Regions from separate parts of the Dickeya fangzhongdai genome, predicted to be linked through region 2. Evidence: predicted binding sites of a transcription regulator. Region 2 holds the regulator's gene; each other region holds the start of a gene.
The links. Region 2 encodes LexA, which represses DNA repair genes until DNA is damaged. Its sites were predicted from a motif close to TNCTGTATGTACATACAGNA; they were not measured.
Positions count from the first base shown of each region.

Region 1: dinB (DNA polymerase IV) is a predicted target of LexA. The motif match lies at 4,079-4,098, and genes of this name have one in related genera.
Region 3: uvrB (excinuclease ABC subunit UvrB) is a predicted target of LexA. The motif match lies at 1,479-1,498, and genes of this name have one in related genera.

Region 1 is NZ_CP025003.1:3,860,927-3,866,590, reverse strand. Features, by position in the region: gene fadE (acyl-CoA dehydrogenase FadE) at 1-1,271, opposite strand, end outside; gene lpcA (D-sedoheptulose 7-phosphate isomerase) at 1,617-2,198, shown strand; gene CVE23_RS17335 (class II glutamine amidotransferase) at 2,260-3,027, shown strand; gene dpaA (peptidoglycan meso-diaminopimelic acid protein amidase) at 2,998-3,723, opposite strand; gene dinB (DNA polymerase IV) at 4,112-5,170, shown strand; gene pepD (beta-Ala-His dipeptidase) at 5,237-5,664, opposite strand, start outside.
Region 2 is NZ_CP025003.1:688,015-693,678, forward strand. Features, by position in the region: gene plsB (glycerol-3-phosphate 1-O-acyltransferase PlsB) at 1-998, opposite strand, end outside; gene CVE23_RS03285 (diacylglycerol kinase) at 1,127-1,492, shown strand; gene lexA (transcriptional repressor LexA) at 1,602-2,213, shown strand; gene zur (zinc uptake transcriptional repressor Zur) at 2,517-3,026, opposite strand; gene CVE23_RS03300 (pirin family protein) at 3,279-3,983, opposite strand; gene CVE23_RS03305 (LysR family transcriptional regulator) at 4,093-4,989, shown strand; gene CVE23_RS03310 (glutathione S-transferase family protein) at 5,096-5,664, opposite strand, start outside.
Region 3 is NZ_CP025003.1:1,979,327-1,984,990, reverse strand. Features, by position in the region: gene uvrB (excinuclease ABC subunit UvrB) at 1-1,351, opposite strand, end outside; gene bioD (dethiobiotin synthase) at 2,084-2,764, opposite strand; gene bioC (malonyl-ACP O-methyltransferase BioC) at 2,757-3,539, opposite strand; gene bioF (8-amino-7-oxononanoate synthase) at 3,526-4,680, opposite strand; gene bioB (biotin synthase BioB) at 4,681-5,664, opposite strand, start outside.

The DNA of each region.
Region 1 (5,664 bases), 1.9 Mb from region 2:
GCGTTGCCGGCCATGCGGGCCAGCGGCTCTTCAATGCCTTCCATTTTGCCGATCGGCAGTTTGAACTGGCGGCGGATGCGGGCGTAAGCGCCGGTCGCCAGCGCTACGCTTTTCAGGCCGCCGGTGGCGTTGGACGGCAGGGTGATGCCGCGACCGACCGACAGACATTCCATCAGCATACGCCAGCCCTGGCCCGCCATCTGCGGCCCGCCGATGATGTAGTCCAGCGGAACAAAAATGTTTTCGCCCTGCGTCGGGCCGTTCTGGAACGGGATATTAATCGGAAAGTGACGGCGGCCGATTTTCACGCCTTCGGTACGGGTGGGGATCAGCGCGCAGGTGATGCCGATGTCGTCGCGGTCGCCCAGCAAATGGTCCGGGTCGTACAAACGGAACGCCAGACCCAACACGGTGGCGACGGGAGCCAGCGTAATGTAGCGTTTGTTCCAGGTTAGCCGCATCCCCAGCATCTGCTGGCCTTGCCACTGGCCGTAGCACACCACCCCCAAATCAGGGATGGCGCTGGCGTCGGACCCGGCTTCCGGGCTGGTCAACGCGAAACAGGGGATTTCGTCGCCGCGCGCCAGCCGCGGCAGGTAGTGATCCTTCTGTTCGTCGGTGCCGTAGTGCTGCAGCAGCTCTCCGGGGCCGAGCGAGTTGGGCACCCCGACGGTGATCGCCAGAATGCTGGATACCCCGGCCAGTTTTTGCAGCACCATCGCTTGTGCATAAGCGGAAAACTCCAGTCCGCCGTACTCTTTTTTGATGATCAGCGCGAAGAAACGGTGCTGTTTCAGGAAACCCCACAGCTCCGGCGGCAGGTCGGCGCGTTCGTGGGTGATTTCAAAGTCATTCGCCAGACGGCAAGCCTCTTCCACCGGCCCGTCCAGAAACGCCTGTTCTTCCGGCGTCAACGCCGGGCGGGGATAGGCGTGCAGGGTATGCCAGTCGGGCGCGCCGCGAAACAGTTCGCCTTCCCACCAGGTGGTGCCGGCGTCAATGGCTTCTTTTTCCGTTTTGGACATGGGCGGCATCACGCGCCGGAACGCCGTCAGCGCCGGTGCGGAGAGAAACCGTTGCCGCAGCGGCGTCGCCAGCAGCGGCAAGAGCAACAAGCCCAGCGGAATCAGCAGCCAGGCCGACCACAGATTCAGCGCCGCCATAGCGACGACCCAAAGTACAATCAACGCACTGCTCAGCCACAGCGACAGCCGGTGGTAGAACAGGGCGCCGATAAGCATCAAAACGATCAGGACACTGACTGCAACCATGGTTTTATTCTCCAGTCCGTATAATCAGTTCACGCTTGGTGGTCTGACCTGTTGGTATAATGTGGTTTTAGTTCAGTGAAATGTTTTTATCAATTCTTTTACAACGCAATTACAACTTGACTCACAAAGTCACATCCGAACGACACCGCTGACGCGCGATGCCGCCGTTTGGCAATTGTCTGCTTCTCGTGGTTTGGGCGATCCGCTACACTGCACGGCAGCACAGGTTATGTCCCTTCATGCCGGGTATCGCCGGCGCAGCCTGACTACATTGCGCTGCCGCGGCCCGTGCATCATCAAGGGACACAGCCTAAATATCATGATGTCATTGAATGAGAGGATTCCATGTACCAGGACTTAATCCGTAATGAGCTGAAAGAGGCGGCGTCCACGCTGAACACATTTTTAAGTGATGATGCCAATATTCAGGCGATTCAGGATGCGGCCGTTTTGCTGGCGGATGCCTTTAAGGCGGGTGGAAAGGTGATCTCCTGCGGTAACGGCGGCTCTCACTGTGATGCCATGCATTTCGCGGAAGAACTGACTGGCCGTTATCGCGAAAACCGCCCCGGTTATCCGGCTATCGCCATTTCCGACCCGAGCCACCTGTCCTGCGTCAGCAACGATTTCGGCTATGATTTCGTGTTCTCCCGCTATGTGGAATCGCTGGGGCGTGAAGGGGACGTACTGCTCGGCATCTCCACCTCCGGCAATTCCGGCAACATCATCAAAGCGATCAGCGCCGCACGCGCCAAGCGTATGAAAGTGATTACGCTGACCGGTAAAGACGGCGGCAAGATGGCGGGCACCGCGGATGTGGAAATTCGCGTGCCGCACTTTGGTTACGCTGACCGCATTCAGGAAGTGCACATCAAGGCGATCCACATTCTGATTCAATTGATTGAAAAGGAAATGGCCGGCAACTGATCGCCGGTCATCGCACACAGCAGCTAAAGGGATCAGACGCCGTTAATTAAAGGAATCGGACATGTGTGAACTGCTTGGGATGAGCGCCAACGTCCCAACGGATATCTGTTTCAGTTTTACCGGCCTGATGCAGCGGGGCGGCCGTACCGGGCCGCACCGCGATGGTTGGGGAATTACCTTCTACGAAGGCAACGGCTGCCGTACCTTCAAAGACCCGCTGCCCAGCTTCAACTCGCCGATTGCCGAACTGGTGCAGAACTATCCCATCAAGTCCTGCGCGGTGGTGTCTCACATCCGCCAGGCCAACCGCGGCGCGGTGGCGCTGGAAAACACTCACCCGTTTACCCGCGAGCTATGGGGCCGAAACTGGACCTTTGCCCATAACGGCCAGCTCAAAGGGTATCGCCGTTTGAAAACCGGCCATTTTCGTCCGGTTGGAGAAACCGACAGCGAATACGCCTTTTGCTGGCTGCTGTATCAGCTGTCGCAGCGTTATCCGCGCACGCCGTCCAACTGGCCGGCGGTGTTCCGTTACATCGCCACGCTGGCCGATCAACTGCGTAAAAAGGGCGTGTTCAATATGCTGCTGTCGGATGGGCAGTTCGTGATGGGGTTCAGTTCGACCAAACTGCACTGGATCACCCGACGGGCGCCATTTGGCAAGGCGACCTTGCTGGATGATGATGTGGAAATCGACTTCCAGCAGCAGACCACACCCAACGATGTGGTCACGGTGCTGGCGACTCAGCCGTTGACCGGCAACGAAACCTGGCACCCGATTGCGCCAGGCGAGTTCGTGTTATTTTGTTTTGGCGAGCGTGTAATTTGACTCAGGCTGACCGACGGGCGCGGACTGGTTAACCACGTACTGCCCGTTGAGCACCGACACCGCCGGCGGCTGGTGGGTCCGGTTGAAGTAGGCGTAACCCGGCTGCAGCTGACTCCAGAATTTGTAGTAGCTGGAGCGGCTGTGGCGCTTCATGTTCTGCTCGTTCATGCGGAACGGGTAAATCGCCAGCTCTACTTTCTGCTGCCCGTTGCGCAGCGCTTTCTCCACATAAGTGTAAATCTCTTCAATATATTTGTTGGTCATGGCATAGCAGCCGATAGACACGCACTCGCCGTGGATCATCAGGTAACGGCCGGAATAGCCGTGCGCGCGATCGTACTCGTTCGGGAAGCCGACGTTGATGGCGCGATAATAATGGCTGTCGGGTTTCAGTTGCTTCAGATCAACCTGATAAAACCCTTCCGGACTTTTAAAATCGCCCTCGGTCATTTTGGGGCCGAGGCCGCCGGAATATTTACAGATCGGGTAACTCTGCACCAGCTTGTACTCGTCGCCTGTTCTGGTGTAAAGCTCCAGTACCCGTTCTTCCTTGAAGATCTGAATATAAACCGGTGATCCTGCCACCTGCTGTTTCATTTCTGTCGTCGCCGGCGACACCTGATTGGCGTAACTGTTGCTGATGGCGACGGAAGGCAAAATAAACAACATCGCAAGCGAAAGCGCGACTTTGTGCATTGTTAATCCTGATTATTGGAGCTGTTATTTTATACCCGTCATACTTCAAGTTGCCGGTGCGTTATTCAACACGCGAGCGTATTGTCCGGTAAATCGAATAATCTTGGGTATATCTGATACGGTGTGTGGCGGTGCCGCCCCGCATCTCTTATCTGTCAGGCTTTGTCCTGCCATTAGGCTATGCCCCATAGCGAGGGATAGCCTGATGTCAAGTCGCGCAACCACATTATCACCGTATCCGTTTTATTCAGGAAGGAAAAAAGAATAAAAAATCGGACTATTCCGGCCAATAGCGCCCGCCGCTCATCTGATGCAGTGGAACCGTTAAGCGAAGGTGTTGCCTGTTGTAATATTGATCTGTATATTTATACAGTAATTTGGAGGGGCGATGCGCAAGATCATTCATGTCGATATGGATTGCTTTTACGCCGCGATAGAGATGCGGGATAATCCGCGCCTGCGTGATATTCCGCTGGCGATCGGCGGCAGCGCCGATCGGCGCGGCGTGATCTGCACCGCCAACTACCCGGCCCGCCGTTATGGCGTACGCAGCGCTATGGCGACCGCCACCGCGTTGCGGCTTTGCCCTCATCTGACGCTATTGCCCGGTCGAATGGAAGTTTACAAAGCCGCCTCCTACCAGATTCGGGAGATCTTTTCCCGTTACACCTCGCTGATTGAGCCGCTTTCGCTGGATGAAGCTTATCTCGATGTGACCGACAGCCTGCATTGCGGCGGTTCCGCCACCCTGATGGCCCAGGAAATCCGCCAGACGATTTCCGACGAACTGCACCTGACCGCTTCGGCCGGCGTCGCGCCAATCAAGTTTCTCGCCAAAGTCGCCTCCGAACAGAACAAACCCAACGGGCAGTATGTGATTTCACCGGCGCAAATGGAGGCATTCCTGCTGGCGCTGCCGCTGGAAAAAATCCCCGGCGTCGGCAAAGTGACCGCCAAACGGCTGGCGGAGTGCGGGCTGCTCACCTGCGCCGATGTTCGCCGCTATGCGCTGACCGAACTGCTGCGGGAATTCGGTAAATTCGGTCGGGTGCTGTGGGAACGCTGCCACGGTATTGACGAGCGTCAGGTGTCGCCGGATCGTCTGCGTAAGTCGGTCGGCGTTGAGAAAACGCTGGCGCAGGATATTCACGACTGGACCGCCTGCGAAGCGTTGATTGAGCGATTGTATGACGAGCTGGAACTACGCCTGCGGCGTGTTCGCCCGGACCTGCATATTGCCCGACAAGGGGTAAAGCTGAAATTCGACGATTTTCGCCAGACGACGCAGGAACATGTCTGGCCGGTGCTGAATAAACCGGATTTGCTAAGGCTGGCACGGGAGAGTTGGGAACAGCGGCGTGAAGCGCGGGGCGTGCGGCTGGTAGGGTTGCATGTTTCGTTGATCGACCCGCAACTTGAACGGCAACTGGTATTCCAGTGGGATTGACGCCCTGCGGCGAGGGCATCGGCATTTGGCGGTGATGCCCGACGGATCGGGCATCACCGGCGCGGGTTACGCGCGTTCCGGAATGGCTTTCAGCAGTGCGGTCAGCAGTTTCCAGTACTGGCCGACGCTGGCGATGTGAACCTGTTCATCCGGCGAGTGCGGACCGGTGATGGTCGGCCCAATGGAAACCATATCCATGTCTGGATACGGTTTCTTGAACAGACCACACTCCAGCCCGGCGTGGATCACCATGATGTTAGGCGTTTTGTCGAACAGCTTCTGGTAGGTTTCACGCACCAGATGCATCACCGGCGACTGGGCATCCGGCTGCCAGCCGGGGTAACCGCCTTTGGCCTGGGTGTCGGCGCCCGCCAGTTGACCCAGTGAAGTGAGCATGCTCACTACGTAGTCTTTGCCGCTGTCGACCAGCGAACGAATCAGGCAGTGAATTTCCGCCTGCGTGTCGGTCATGCCGACCACGCCGACGTTCAGCG
Region 2 (5,664 bases):
CCGGCGGCGATGTGCGGCGGCACCAGCCCCTGATGGTAGAGCACGTAAGAGAGCAGCAGATAGTCCATGTGGCTGCGGTGGCAGGGAACATAGACGATTTCATGCCCGTCCTGCGCCAACTGGCGTACCCGCTCGGCATTGTGCACGTTGATGCCCTGGTACAGACGGTTCCAGGTCCAGCCCAGCACACGGTCGGATAGCCTGACGGCTTCATAGGAGAAGTCGGCGGCAATCTCTTCGAGCAGCGTGATGGCGTTCTGCTGTGCCTTGTCGTGGGAAATCTTCTTGACCCGCGCCTCATCATCAATCGCTTTGGCGATGGCGCGGGAAGACAACAGCTTGTTGAACAACTCCTGACGAACCGGTAAACGCGGGCCGACGGCCGCCAGTCGCAGACGGGAGAAGTGCATACGCGCCACGCGCGCCAGTTTGTGGGCGATGGTCTTGTCGGTGCCGTGCTCGGTCGCCATGTAACGCAGCGAAACGGGAACGGAGAAACGCACAAAGCTGTCGCGACCCAGCCACAGAACGGCGAAGAATTTCTCTATGCCGTTCAGCAACCGCAGATGCGGCGTGTCCTGATTCTGGCCTTCGCGGCCTGGGGAACGGCCGAACATGACCGACACCGGCACCATCTGTATGTCGAGTTCCGGATTGTTGCGATGCAGATCCAGATAGTCGTGAAACAACTTTATCGACTGCTGTTTGGGCACGTAGTAACGGAACAGACGCGGGCCGTCGTTGACAAATACGTGGCTCGGCAAGGTTTTTCCGTCGATCTGCAACGGCTGCAACGGATCGGGCAGATTGAGCTCCAGACATTTGGTGCGCAGAGTCAGCAGATCCGCCTTGGAATTGTAGGGCAGCACATAGAAGATCGGCCGCGCCGGATCCAGACGTTGTTCGTTAACGGGATCCTGTGGGATAACCTTACTCTTTACCAAGAGTTTTAGTGGGAAATTCAGTAGTTTATAGTAGATTCTACGCCAACCTGACATAACAACCAGAAGCCTCTTGTTAGCAATGCGGGCCAAGGATACCAGAAACCCGGCAGGATATCTGTGGTGATGAGACCATGACGACGCGTTAAAATTGCGGCCAATGACAAATTAAAGGTGGAGTAAGCATGAACAAAACAACCGGAATAACCCGCATCATCAAGGCGGCGGGTTATTCGCTACAAGGGTTGAAACAGGCATGGCGGCACGAAGCGGCATTTCGCCAGGAGTCATTACTCACGCTTGCTGCGATTATTATTGCCTGCTGGCTGCCGGTTTCAATGGTGGAACGGCTGTTGTTGATCGGTTCCGTGGTGCTGATCGTGCTGTTTGAGCTGGTCAATAGCGCTATTGAAGCGGTGGTGGATCGGGTCGGCATGGATTACCACGAATTGTCCGGCCGGGCGAAGGACATCGGTTCGGCGGCGGTATTTGTCGCCTGTTTGCTGGCGACCGGAGTATGGGGGGCGATACTGTGGAATCGTTTTGCGTGACGCTTTGCATAATCGCAGAAAAATCCGCGCAATAGCGATATCGCGGTTCCCATCGGCACTTTCCCTGTATATACTCACAGCGAAACTGTATAAACAACCAGGGGGCGGAATGAAAGCGCTAACTACCAGACAACAGCAGGTTTATGATCTGATTCGCGATCATATTTCACAAACCGGTATGCCGCCCACCCGGGCCGAAATCGCCAGTCAGCTTGGCTTCCGTTCGCCGAATGCGGCTGAGGAACATCTCAAGGCGCTGGCGCGTAAAGGCGTTATTGAGATCGTCACCGGCGCTTCCCGCGGTATTCGCCTGCTGATGGAAGAAGAAGATCAGGGATTGCCGTTGATCGGTCGCGTCGCCGCCGGTGAACCGTTGCTGGCGCAACAGCACATCGAATGCCACTATCAGGTCGACCCGGCGATGTTCAAGCCCAGCGCCGATTTCCTGCTGCGGGTCAGCGGGATGTCGATGAAAGATATCGGTATTCTGGACGGCGACCTGCTGGCGGTGCATAAAACGCAGGATGTGCGTAACGGCCAGGTGGTGGTCGCGCGCATTGAAGATGAAGTGACGGTCAAGCGACTGAAAAAGCAGGGCAATGTTGTGCAACTGCTGGCGGAAAACAAAGAGTTCGCTCCAATCGTGGTCGATCTGCGTGAGCAGAATTTCTCGATTGAAGGATTGGCGGTTGGCGTAATCCGCAACAGCGACTGGAGCTAACGCCCCTGCTTTAGTCCGCCTTTGAAGGATGGATGCTGCCGCCCATGCAGGTGTTCAGCTTGTCTGGATGAACGCCTGTACTGCCCGGTACTTTGACCGGGCTGAACGTGATGTATGAATTCAGGGACGCGTGGTGTATTCAGGAAGAATCACTTTATTCAGAACGAATAACTGTCTTTAGAACGAATAGCTGTTTTCAGAAAGAATAGCTGCCTTCAGAACAAATAGCTGCCTTCAGAACGAATAATGTATTCATTAAGAATCATGTATTTAGAAAGAGTAGTGTGAAGCAATGCTTCACACTTAGCGTTTCTTCACCATGATGCTGTGATCATGATTACAGCTGTCCCGATGTTCGCAGGACTCCACCTTCTGGCATTCGCCACACAAGCCGTGGGCTTCCACCACACTGTGACGCAGAGCGAAGCCAGCCTGTTTCGCCAACTGGTGCAGCGTTTCCTCAACGCCTTCCGTCTGACGTTCCGTCACCTGCCCGCAGCGGTCGCATATAAACAATGCCGAAGTATGGCTATGTTCTTCGAAATGATGGCACAGCACATAGCTGTTGGTGGACTCCACCTTGTGGATAAAACCTTGTTCCAGCAGGAAATCCAGCGCGCGATAAACGGTGGGAGGCTTGGCCTGAGGCTCGGAAACGCGAAGCAAATCCAGCAGATCATACGCGCTGATCGCACCGGGTTGCTGGGCCATCAAGCGCAACACTTCCTGACGCTGTGGCGTCAGACGCACATTGCGTTGCTGGCAAAGCTGTTCAGCCTGGGCAACAAGTTTGTCCGGATTGGTTGAATCCATTGCAGTAACCCTGAAGCGAGTGTGAAATCATGGCGGCATCTTACCATGACTGAATAAAAACGCCGAGATGGCTGCCGCAAGGTTGCGCTAGGCCATCTCTCGTCACACTGCATAACTGGCGATTCATTTTCTTCATAGCGGAATCCCTGCCGTGTACCGGCCTGATTCGCGGCGCCGGCACCGCCCTGAAACCTGGTGGTCAGGGCGGAAGGCAACATGCGTGGCGGGACTTTGTACGAGCACGGGTCAGGCTTAGACCACCAGATCGATCAGCAATGCTCGTGTGGCGGTTTCCGCCCGGATGATAAGGCTGTTTTCCTGCTGAACAAACGCGCCGTCGCCGCAGCGCAATACGTTGGGAATCGCAGCGCTATTGCCGTTGATGCTGATCGTGCCGTGAATCGATTGCAGATAGGCGCGGTTGCCGTTTAGCGTCAGGTTGTGCTGCTCGCCGGCCGCCAGATTCAGATGGTGGATCCACACCTGCTGACGCAAATGAAAGGCGCTGGCCGACTCATCCGGCGATGCCAGCAACTGGTAAGGTTGGTCTTTTAGCGCTAACCGCTGCAAACACCGGTTTTCCCGCGTTGGGCAGGCGTCCAGCCACAGTTGCAGCCGGGTCAGCGGCGTGTCGTCGCCGATATTGTGTTCGCTGTAACTAACGTTGGGCTGGGCGGCCAGCAGCAAGGCTTCGCCCGCTTTGGCGCGGGTATGATTACCGTTGCTGTCGCGGTATTCCGCCTCGCCCTGCAACAGGATGTTCAGAATGTCGACGCGCGGATAGGTTCGTGGCTGAAAAGAGGCACCCGGGGCCAGCACTTCCTGATTGAGCACCCGCAGCGAGGCGAAACCCAGTAGATCAGGATCAAAGTAATGACCGAAAGAAAAGGTGTAACGTGCCTGCAACCAGCCATAGTTAGCCTGGCCGCATTGTTCTGCTGCTCTGCTAATGATCATGGTATTCGACCCTGAGAATTATTGATAAAGCGATAGTAATTGTCTGGACGATGGATTGTTAGCCAGTTAATCTGGTCGGTACGTTCAAAAATCCTGAATGAGTGAAGAAATGGCAAAAGAACGGGCATTAACACTAGAAGCTTTAAGGGTCATGGACGCCATCGATCGCCGGGGAAGTTTTGCTGCCGCTGCAGATGAACTGGGGCGAGTCCCGTCCGCTCTGAGTTATACCATGCAGAAACTGGAGGATGAACTGGATGTGGTGCTGTTCGACCGCTCAGGCCATCGCACCAAATTCACTAATGTCGGACGGATGCTGCTGGAGCGGGGACGAATTCTGCTGGAAGCCGCCGACAAACTAACCACGGATGCCGAAGCGCTGGCGCGAGGATGGGAAACCCACCTGACCATCGTGGTGGAAGCGCTGGTGCCGACCGAGCACTTTTTTCCGCTGTTGGACAAGCTATCGCTAAAGGCCAATACCCAGGTGTCATTATTGACCGAAGTGCTGGCCGGGGCGTGGGAACGGCTGGAGCAGGGGCGAGCGGATATCGTTGTCGCGCCGGACATGCACTTTCGTTCGTCTTCAGAGATCAACACCCGCAAACTCTATTTGATGAAAAACGTGTATGTGGCCAGCCCGGACCACCCGATTCACGATGAGCCCGAACCGTTATCGGAAGTGACTCGTGTCAAATACCGGGGTATTGCTATCGCTGATACCGCTCGCGAGCGTCCGGTGTTGACGGTGCAACTGCTGGATAAACAGCCGCGCCTGACCGTGAGTTCGATGGATGACAAGCGCCGGGCGTTGCTGGCCGGGTTGGGGGTGGCGACCATGCCGTATGAGCGGGTGGCGCAGGATATCGCCGAAGGCCGTCTGCGAGTGGTAAGTCCGGAAGATTCCATGGAAGCTCAAATTATCATGGCATGGCGGCGCGACAGTATGGGCGAAGCCAAGGCGTGGTTTTTACGGGAAATTCCGCGCATATTCAACGCGTTTTGATGGCGGCATGAAGGCAAAATACAACGCCGCCGGTTGGCTAAAATCAACCGGCGGCGTTGTTGTGTCTGGAGCGTGTCGGTAAATCGTACGCGCTGTTCACCAGAGATTACGGGTAGCGTTTATCACGGCCGTGCGGCGTATTCAGGTCCATCTCCGGCCCTACGGAGATGATGCCGTGAGGGTTGATGGTGCCGTGACTGCGATAGTAGTGGTGGCGGATATGCGCTATGTCCACGGTGTCGGCTACGCCGGGCAACTGATAGATCTCACGCAGATAACCATACAGGTTCGGGTAATCGCTTATCCGGCGTTTGTCGCATTTGAAATGGGTGTGATAGACCGGATCAAAACGGATCAACGTCGTCCACAAACGAATGTCTGCTTCAGTGAGACGATCGCCGGCCAGATAACGTTGCCGGGCGAGGATGGTTTCCAGTTTGTCCAGGGCGGTAAATACCAGCCCGACGGATTCGTCGTAAGCGGTTTGCGTTGTGGCAAAGCCGGCTTTGTACACGCCGTTGTTAACCTGGTGGTAAATCCACTCGTTCAGCTCGTCGATTTGCCCTCGCAGCGCCAGCGGATAGTAATCACCGGGTATGGCGCCGCAACCGTCGAACGCGCTGTTGAGCATACGGATGATATCCGCGGATTCATTGCTGACGATGGTGTGCTGCT
Region 3 (5,664 bases), 1.3 Mb from region 2:
CCAGCACGCGCTCGTTGATGACGGAACGTTTACGAATTTCCGACAGCAAGTCATCCACCTGGGTGGTCACCGGGCGGACTTCCAGTTCCGGGTCCAGCAGACCGGTCGGCCGCACCACCTGATCGATCACCTCGCCGCCGGATTTTTCCAGCTCGTAATTGCCCGGCGTCGCCGACACATAGATGGTCTGCGGCGCCAGCGCTTCGAACTCCTCGAATTTCATCGGCCGGTTGTCCAGCGCCGACGGCAGGCGAAAACCGTACTCTACCAGCGTTTCCTTGCGCGCCCGGTCGCCGCGGTACATGCCGCCCAGTTGCGGAATGGTGACGTGGGATTCGTCGATCACCAGCAGACCGTCGGCCGGCAGGTAATCGAACAGCGTCGGCGGCGGTTCGCCCGGCCCGCGGCCGGACAGAAAGCGGGAGTAGTTTTCAATGCCGGAGCAATAGCCCAGCTCATTCATCATCTCCAGATCGAAGGTGGTGCGCTGCGCCAGCCGCTGTTCTTCCAACAACTTATTGCCGGCGAGCAGCACCTGACGGCGCTCCGCCAGCTCAACCTTGATCTCTTCCATCGCCTGCAGGATGCGTTCGCGCGGCGTGACGTAGTGGGTTTTGGGGTAGATGGTGTAACGCGGCACCGTCTGCACAATATGTCCGGTGAGCGGGTCGAACAGCGACAGCCGCTCCACTTCTTCGTCGAACAGTTCCACCCGCAGGGCGATGTCTTCAGATTCCGCCGGAAAAATATCGATGATCTCGCCGCGCACGCGAAAGGTGCCGCGCGAAAACGCCTGATCGTTGCGGGCGTACTGCAACTCCGCCAGCCGCCGCAGGATGGCGCGCTGGTCGATCAGCATGCCCTGAGTCAGGTGCAGCATCATCTTTAGATACAAGTCCGGGTCACCCAGACCGTAAATGGCGGACACCGACGCCACCACCACCACGTCGCGCCGCTCCAGCAGCGCCTTGGTGGCGGATAATCGCATCTGTTCGATGTGTTCGTTGACCGAGGCGTCCTTCTCAATGAAGGTGTCCGAACTCGGCACGTAGGCTTCGGGCTGGTAGTAGTCGTAGTAAGAGACGAAATACTCCACCGCATTATCCGGAAAAAACGCTTTCATCTCGCCATACAGCTGCGCCGCCAGCGTCTTGTTGGGCGCCAGCACCATCGTCGGCCGGTTGAGGTCGGCAATCACGTTGGCGATGGTGAACGTTTTACCGGACCCCGTTACCCCCAGCAGCGTCTGGTGCGCCAGTCCGTCTTCCAGCCCTTCTTCCAGGCGGCGTATCGCCTCGGGCTGATCGCCGGCGGGTTTGAAATCAGAATGCAGTTTGAACGCTTTACTCATGGATAAGACACCCGGATAAAAAACGGTTGGAATCACGCAACGGACATCGGCGGGTTAGGCCAGCGTCGCCGACAGGGAGAGACACACCTAGTATGAAAATCCCCGGTCAGATTTGCCAGCCACATATTACTGGATATAAAAACAGCATCAAGCAATTCTTAACCATTGACGGCACAACCATAGCGCCCTGCTTGACTAGCACAGAGTGATGCCGCTAATCCAGCAAAAAATAATGCATTTATCCCCAGAAATGCCGTTTCTCAAATTAGCTGCTACGACCAGTGCCGGTGATTTATTCAAACGGGTCCCGCTGCAATAAAAGTGACTTGCTTTTAATTAATTATTTGATTTTTAATGATTTTATAAAAAAGCGGAGATTAGCATCAAACCAGGCGCAACCCGCGCCAGCTCTCGGCTGGCGCGTTTTTTCTAACCCTAATGCACACGGTTATCCACAGAAATAGTGGATAACTCCCACAAGCGCCCGCGCCTCCTGTATTGGCGTGTTTTACTGTTTTTTTCCGCCACGAAAGCGCAAGGCGCTTTTAAACAAGATTTCCGTGTTTGACCCGGCGATCATTATAAAAAAAAGTGCTAAATGACACAGACTTAGCAAGAAGAAAAACTGCTGGCCCAGTGGATTCAGCACCTGTTTTCAAGATGGTTTTTTCTATCAATTTCAACCAGAAGAGGGGGAAAAGCTGCGACTCATGCAACATTTACTCAGAATCGTTAACCTCTCAGTAAAGTGATGTTTAAGTAATCGCCGATATCCTGCTGAATTGGCTCGGATAAGTAAGGGATTTCCCCCAGTTGCGGCGCCGGAATCCGCGCTTGCAACGTTTGCAGGTAGGCGTGATGGTGACGACCGGGCGGCTGCACCACGTTGGCGACCCAGCCCGCCAGCCGCAAACCGGCTTGCTGCACCGCCTGCGCCGTCAGCATCGCATGGTTGATGCACCCCAGCTTCACCCCCACCACCAGAATCACCGGCAGCGCCTCTTGCTGTACCCAATCGGCGAAGGTCTGCCGTGTGGAAAGCGGCGTAAACCAGCCGCCGGCGCCCTCTATCAGCACCCAGTCCGCCTGACGCCCCAGCTCGCGCAACCCCTGGCTGAGGGTGGAAAACGCAATCGGTCGCTGTTCGGCGGCGCTGACGATATGGGGCGACGTCGGTTCCAGAAACGCCAGCGGATTGACCGCATCGTAGGGCAGCGCCACGCTGCTGTTGGCCTGCAACTGCAATGCATCGCTGTTGCGGATGCCGTGCGGCGTCACGTCGCAGCCGGAGGCCACCGGCTTATACCCGGCGGTACGGTATCCGGCGCGGCGGGCGGCCTGCAGCAGCGCCACGCTGGCGACCGTTTTGCCTACTTCAGTGTCGGTTCCGGTAACAAACCAGCGTTCAGTCACGATAAATCACTCCAAAAACACGTTGATACGTCAGGGGATAGCCCTGCGGATGACGACTGTAACGCGTGGTCAGTTCGGTCAGTTGCCGACGGCTCAGGCCGCCGTGGTCACGGCCGTCACGCAGCCAGGTGGCGCCTACCCCTTTGACCGAACGCATCAGGCTCAGCACATCGGGGAAATAGCAGGTCACCGGCGCCAGCGAGACATCAGCGTGGTAGAGACGGAAGGAGGAGACGATCGCCTCCAGCGACATAAAGCGGTTAATGCGACGCGAGCCGTCCAGTTGCTGCCAGGCGGCATCCAGTTCAGCCAGCGTGCCTTCCGCCAGCGTACAGACGGCAATCGCCCCGCCCGGCCGGGTGACCCGGTAAAGTTCAGCCAGCCCGGCGTCGAAATCATCGCACCATTGCATCGCCATGTTGCTAAAGCTGATATCCACGCTGCCATCCGCTAACGGCAGATGTTCGATATCGCCTTGCAGATAGCGCGTCGCCGCCCGCCGCTGACGCGCTATCGCCAGCATCTCCGTCGATAAATCCAGCGCCGTCACCTGTTTTCCGATCGCCTGCCAGCGGTCGCTGAAATAGCCGGTGCCGCAACCGGCATCCAGCACCTCGCGGCCGGCATGGTCGCCGACCAGCGCCATCAACTGTTCCCCACTCTCGCGCTGCAGGGCGGCAAAGCGGTCGTAATATCCGGCCGCCCGGCCGAAGGCGCGGGCAATCGCCTGTTTATGGGGAGGATGCGGCATCAAGAGCGTGTTACCCGGCGTCATACAATACCTCCAGCAGACGGTCGATATCCTCCGGCTGATGACTGGCGGTCAGGGTAATGCGCAGGCGAGCGGTGCCCGGCGGCACGGTGGGCGGCCGGATGGCGTTCACCCACAACCCTTGCGTACGCAGTTGCTGCGCCAATGCCAGCGCCCAGGCGTTATCGCCGACGATCAGCGGCTGGATAGCGCTCGTCGACTCCAGCAGACGAAACGGCAGCCCGGCCGCACCGTCGCGGAAACGACGGACCGCCTGCGCCAGCGCGGCACGTCGCGCCTCGCCGTCAGCGCCGCGAACGACCGCCAGCGCCGCGTCCAGCGCGCACGCCTGCGCCGGCGGCATGGCGGTGCTATAAATCAGATGACGGGCGAACTGCAACAGGTATTCCGCCACCGACTGGCTGCACAACACCGCCGCCCCGCTAACGCCAAACGCTTTGCCGAAAGTGACAATCAGCAATTCGGGTTTCACCCCTTGCTGCCAGCTACAGCCGCGCCCCTGTTCGCCGACGATGCCGATGCCGTGGGCATCATCCACCATCAGCCAGACGCCATGATCGCGGCAGCGCGAATGTAACGCCGCCAGCGGCGCGGTGTCGCCATCCATGCTGAACACCCCTTCGGTGACCACCAGCGTCTGGCCGCCGACCGGTTTTTCCAGCAGTTGCTGCAACGAATCCGGCTGATTATGGTGAAAACGGCGTAACGTCGCGGGCGACAGGCTGGCCGCTTCCAGTAACGAGGCATGACTGAGGCGATCCGCCAGAATACGGTCCCCCTCCGTCAACAGCGCCGTCACCACCGCCTGATTGGCGGCAAACCCGGAGATCATCAACAGCGCCCGGTCGTACCCCAGCCAGTCCGCCAGTTGCTGTTCCAACTGCTCATGCGCGTTGGTATACCCGGTCACATGACCGGAACCGCCGCTGCCCACGCCGTAGCGCTCTGCGCCCTGCTGCCAGGCGCGCACAATCGCCGGATGCTGGCTCAGCCCCAGATAGTCGTTACAGGAGAAATTGAGATAACGCTGCTGCTCGCGCACCAGCCAGCGGCCGCTGCCGCCGTCATTGGGCAAGCGAACCCGGTAGGCGTCCTCCGCCTGCCGCTGCGCCAGCGCCTGATCGATCCGTTGTTGCCAGCCCATTCACACCGCCGCGTTGTAGTACTGAGCGGTATCGGCATGCAGCAATCGTTCGGCCAGATGCTGCTGTTGCTGATTGTCGCCGTATTCGGTTTGGGTCTGCCGCGGGTTAAGCCCCAGTTTGCGGAACAGCAGCAGGTCCTTGTCTTCTTTCGGGTTCGGCGTGGTCAACAGCTTGCAGCCGTAGAAAATCGAATTGGCGCCGGCCATGAAACACATCGCCTGCGTCTGCTCGTTCATCTGCTCGCGCCCGGCCGACAGTCGCACGTAGGAGGCCGGCATCATGATACGCGCCACGGCGATGGTGCGGATAAAATCGAACGGATCCACGTCCTCGTTTTCCGCCAGCGGCGTCCCCTTCACCTTCACCAGCATGTTGATCGGCACGCTTTCCGGCGGCGTCGGCAGATTCGCCAGTTGCACCAGCAGTCCGGCGCGGTCGCGCACCGTTTCGCCCAGGCCGACGATACCGCCGGAGCACACTTTGATGCCGGCTCCACGCACTTTGCCCAGCGTATCCAACCGTTCCTGATAAGTACGGGTGGTGATGATATTGCCGTAAAATTCCGGCGACGTATCCAGATTGTGGTTGTAGAAATCAAGCCCGGCCGCCGCCAGTCGTTCGGCCTGATCGCCATGCAGCGTGCCCAGCGTCATGCAGGTTTCCATTCCCATCGCTTTCACGCCGCGCACCATTGACTCCAGATACGGCATATCGCGCTCATGGGGGTTTTTCCACGCCGCGCCCATGCAGAAACGGGTAGAACCGGCCGCTTTGGCCTGACGCGCGGAATCCAGCACCTGCTCGACCTGCATCAGCCGTTCGGTTTCAATGCCGGTACGGTAGCGCGCGCTTTGCGGGCAGTATTTGCAGTCTTCCGGGCAGGCGCCGGTTTTGATGGATAACAGCGTGCTGACCTGCACCTGACGGGGATCAAAGTGCTGGCGATGCACCTGTTGCGCTTCAAACATCAGTTCCAGAAACGG